2 regions of the Nocardioides sp. Root151 genome follow, and region 2 is predicted to be linked to the other one. Evidence: riboswitches for the same ligand, from Rfam matches in the RefSeq annotation. Region 2 holds a riboswitch; the other holds the start of a gene.
The links. Region 2 has a riboswitch for S-adenosylmethionine ahead of thrC (threonine synthase). Riboswitches for the same ligand answer to the same signal wherever they lie in the genome.
Positions count from the first base shown of each region.

Region 1: linked by a shared signal. The riboswitch ahead of ASD66_RS22245 (aminotransferase class V-fold PLP-dependent enzyme) and the one ahead of thrC (threonine synthase) in region 2 are both predicted to bind S-adenosylmethionine.

Region 1 covers NZ_LMGG01000007.1:985,392-987,779, forward strand. Annotated here, with positions in the region: gene ASD66_RS22245 (aminotransferase class V-fold PLP-dependent enzyme) at 1-1,203, opposite strand, end outside; SAM riboswitch class IV at 1,241-1,354, opposite strand; gene ASD66_RS22250 (ATP-dependent Clp protease proteolytic subunit) at 1,525-2,157, shown strand; gene ASD66_RS22255 (ATP-dependent Clp protease proteolytic subunit) at 2,162-2,388, shown strand, end outside.
Region 2 covers NZ_LMGG01000001.1:783,447-785,834, forward strand. Annotated here, with positions in the region: gene thrC (threonine synthase) at 64-1,332, opposite strand; SAM riboswitch class I at 1,342-1,484, opposite strand; gene otsB (trehalose-phosphatase) at 1,683-2,388, shown strand, end outside.

The DNA.
Region 1 (2,388 bases), on a different contig from region 2:
CAGCTCGCGCAGCCCGGCGACGAGGCGGTCCACGTGCTCGTCCACCGTGCCGAGGCCGAGGCTGGCGCGCACCGCCGTACCGTCCTCGTCGCAGCCGCCGGACCCGCCGAGCAGGTGGGCCAGCAACGGGTGGGCGCAGAACTTGCCATCGCGCACGCCTATGCCGTGCCTGTCCGCGAGGTGCTGTGCGACGTCGCGGGCTGAGTGGCCCTCGACGGTGAAGGCCAGGATGCCGAGCCGTGGGTGGTCGGGTCCCCACAGGCTGAGCTCGCGCAGGCCGGGCACCTGCGCCAGGCCCGAACGCAGCCGTTCGAGGAGGCGCGTCTCGGCCGCGACGACGGCGTCCCAGTCGGCGGAGAGCTCGCGGCAGGCAGCGGCGAGGGCGACCGCGCCGAGCACGTTGGGGGTGCCGGCCTCGTGTCGCTGCTCGGCGTCCGCAGTCCACTCGACGCGCCCGTCGGGGGCCACGCTGCGGGTCGCCCCACCGCCGCGGAGGTACGGCGCCGCGGCGCGCAGCCAGTCCGCCCGGCCAGCCAGCACGCCCGTCCCGAAGGGTGCATAGAGCTTGTGACCCGAGAAGGCCACGTAGTCCAGGCCCGTGGCGTCGAGCGGTCGATGCGCGACGTACTGCGCCGCGTCGACCGCGATCCGCGCGCCGCACGCGTGGGCCACGTCGGCGAGCTCCCGCACCGGCCACAGCTCGCCGGTGACGTTCGAGGCGGCGGTGACCACGAGGAGTCGCGGCCCGACCGGACAGGCCTCCAGCGCCTCGCGTGCGGCGGCGACGGCCGCGGCCGGGGTGGCCGGGGGAGTGAGGCGTACGGCGTGGCGCCAGGGCAGTTGCGTGGCGTGGTGCTCGGAGTCGAAGACCACCACGCTGGTGCCGCTGGGCACGGCCCGGGCCAGCAGGTTGAAGGCGTCGGTGGTGTTGCGCACGAACACCACGGCCTGCGGCCCGCCGAGGAACTCCCGCACGGTCTCGCGTGCCTCCTCGTAGGCGCGGGTCGTGACCTGCGAGGCGTAGCCCGCACCCCGGTGCACGCTGCTGTACGTCGGCAGGGCCCGGGTGACCGCCTCCTGCACAGCGGCCAGGCAGGGCGCCGAGGCGGCGTAGTCGAGGTTGGCGTACGGCAGCACGCCGTCGCCGACGGGCACCGTGAGATCGGCACCGACGACGGCAGGGAGAGTGGCGAGCAGGGACATGGGTGACCTCCGGGGTTCCGGGACCCCGAAGCGTCGAGATCCGCGCTTGCCCGTTGCACCGCGCAACGGGCCAGGTCGTCACCCGGGCCACCCCACCGCGGAGGAGGGTTGGCGGCCAGCAAGCCGGGGCTTGGTGCTGGCACTCATGACCGTGGTCAGGATGTTAGCCGGAACCCTGCCCGGCCGCGACCCGGGAATCCCGGGTTCGCTCCGGGATGGCCCCGCCTGTCGAATCTGCTGTGGGCGAACAGGGGTGTCCGACGCGTGGATGTGTCGGTCCGGGCGGCTAATGTCGCTCTCGTGAACCAGAATCAGAGCCACATGAATGAGCCCCGACGCTCTGTCGAAGCCAACGGCGGCGGCGCGTCCTACGGGCTTGACGACCACATCTACCAGCGGTTGCTCCGCGAGCGCATCGTGTTCCTCGGTTCCGAGGTGCGCGACCAGAACGCCAACGCGATCTGCGCCCAGCTCCTGCTCCTCTCGGCCGAGGACCCTGAGGCCGACATCTTCTTGCACATCAACAGTCCGGGCGGGTCCGTCGACGCCGGCATGGCGATCTACGACACGATGAACTACATCCCCAACGACGTCGCCACGGTCGGCATGGGCCTGGCCGCCTCGATGGGCCAGTTCCTGCTCTGCGCCGGCACCCAGGGCAAGCGCTACGCGTTGCCCCACGCGCGCATCATGATGCACCAGCCGTCGGGCGGCATCGGTGGTTCGGCCTCCGACATCAAGATCCAGGCCCAGCAGAGCCTGCTGCTCAAGAAGCAGCTCGGTGAGCTGATCGCCCACCACACCGGCCGCACCATCGAAGAGATCGAGCGCGACTCCGACCGTGACCGTTGGTTCACCCCCGGCGAGGCCCTCGAGTACGGCCTCATCGACAAGGTGATCACCAACGCCCGCGAGACCGCAGACGAAGGCCGCCCGGCCCACGGAAAGGCCTGACCCCATGAACTACTACATCCCCCAGTGGGAAGAGCGCACCTCCTACGGGTTCCGGCGCATCGACCCCTACGGCAAGCTCTTCGAGGACCGCATCATCTTCCTCGGCACGCCGATCAGCGACGACATCGCCAACGCGGTGATGGCGCAGCTGCTCTGCCTCGAGTCGATGGACCCCGATCGCGACATCTCCATCTACATCAACAGCCCCGGTGGCTCCTTCACCGCGCTGAC
Region 2 (2,388 bases):
ATCAAGGATTGCGGGTTCGAGGCGCAAGAACCCACGGTTCGCGCATCAAGAATCCACGGTTCGTCAGATGATGTTGGCGGCGACGAAGGCGTCGTAGGACGGGGCGATCGTGACCCGGGCGCTGACTCGTTCGGAGACCGCGTCGAGGGTCTTGAGACCGTGACCGGTGTTGATCACGACGGTCTCGAGCGAGGTGTCGAGCTGTCCGGTCTCGACCAGCTTCTTGAGTACGCCGACCGTGGTGCCGCCGGCGGTCTCCGTGAAGATGCCCTCGGTGCGGGCCAGCAGCACGATCGCGTCGCGGACCTGGTCGTCGGTGATGTCCTCGACCGCTCCGCCCGAGCGCCGGCACACGTCGAGCACGTAGATGCCGTCGGCCGGGTTGCCGATGGCCAGCGACTTGGCGATGGTGTCGGGCTTGACCGGGCGGATCGCGTCGACGCCGGCCTTGTAGGCCACCGAGACCGGCGAGCACCCCTCGGCCTGCGCGCCGTACACGCGGTAGGGCTTGTCCTCGACGAGGCCGAGCTTGATCAGCTCCTGGAAGGCCTTGTCGACCTTGGTCAGCTGGGAGCCGGAGGCCACCGGGATCACGATCTGGTCGGGCAGGCGCCAGCCGAGCTGCTCGGCGATCTCGTAGCCGAGCGTCTTGGAGCCCTCGGCGTAGTAGGGACGCACGTTGACGTTCACGAACGCCCAGCCGTCCTCTTCGCCGGCGATCTCGGAGGCCAGTTTGTTGACGTCGTCGTAGTTGCCGTCGACGGCGATGAGGTTGTCGGTGAAGACCGCCGAGTTCACCTGCTTGGGCTGCTCGAGGTTGCTCGGGATGAACACGACCGTCTTGATGCCGGCACGGGCACCGGCGGCGGCGACCGCGTTGGCCAGGTTGCCGGTGCTGGGGCAGGCGAAGACCTTGGCGTCGAACTCGCGGGCGGCGCTGAGTGCGCAGGCGACGACGCGGTCCTTGAACGAGTTGGTGGGGTTGGTCGAGTCGTCCTTCACCCACAGGTTGTCGATGCCGAGCTCGCGACCGAGGTTGTCAGCCTTGAGCAGGCGGGTGAAGCCGGGCTCGGTGTTGGGGCTCTGCTCGATGTCGTCGGGCACCGGCAGCAGGGCCTTGTAGCGCCAGATGTTCGCGGGGCCGGCCTCGATCTGCTCGCGGGTCACGGCCGGGAAGTCGTAGGCGATCTCGAGGGGTCCGAAGCACTCCGGACACGCGTAGTGGGGACCCAGCGCGATCTGGTGGCCGCACTCGCGACACGACAGGCCGGTGGCATTGCCGAAGGCGCCTTCGCGGAGTGTCTTGCCGGCCTCGACTGTTGGTGCGCTCATGAGTCCTCCTTCTCATCTTCCCCAACGGCGTATCTCGCCGCGGGCCGGAATTAGCACCGTTTCCACGACTGATCCGGCGGGGCCGGGTCAGGGGGCTCGTGGCGGTTGCCGGGACTTCACTGGGCCGTTCCCTCAGTCCCTCTCGATGAGCTGTTGCTCAGCCTACGCAGCCTGTCTCACGATGTGCACATCGGGTCCGGGATGCGGACACGCTCGAGGCGTCGGAGTCGCGTCATCCGTCGTCGTGCGTCGCCACGCGCGGTCGTCGTACGCCGTCTCGCACCAGGGCGCCTCGTCGTACGACGGCAGCATCCGGAACGCGCAGCGAACGGACATGATTGGGTGGACCCATGGAGTTCATCTCCGCGACAGGTGAGGAGCGGTACGCCGCGCTGGTGCGTGTCGCCGCTGACAGTGTCATCGGACTCGACCTCGACGGCACCCTGTCGCCGATCGTCGACGACCCCAGCCTGGCCCGGATCCACCCCGACGCCGGCGAGGTCCTCGTCGAGCTGGCCGAGCACGTGGCCGCGATCGCGATCATCACCGGTCGGCCCGCCCGCCAGGCCCTCGCGCTCGGCGGACTCGACGACGTCGGCAACGCGATCGGCGAGATGGGCAAGGAGCTCTACATCTTCGGGCAGTACGGCAACGAGCGGTGGTCCTCGGTCAACCGCCGGGTGATCTCGCCGCGTCCGCCGCACGGCCTGGCCAGCTTCCTGCTCGGGTTGCCCTCACTGCTGCGACGGGCCGATGCATTCGACGCGTACGTCGAGGAGAAGGGGCTGGCGGTCGCCGTACACACCCGGCGGCTGCCGGACGCGACCGCCGCGTTCGAGCGACTCCTTGGCCCGGTCTCCGAGCTCGCCGCGGCCAACGACCTGACCGTGGAGCCGGGGCGCAGCGTGATCGAGGTGCGCGCGCCGGGCACCCACAAGGGCGACGCCGTGCACACCATCGCCGAGGAGCTGTCGACGCGCGGCTTCATGTTCGCCGGCGACGACCTGGGCGACCTGGAGGCCTTCGCGGCAGTCGAGGAGCTGCGGCAGGCGGGCC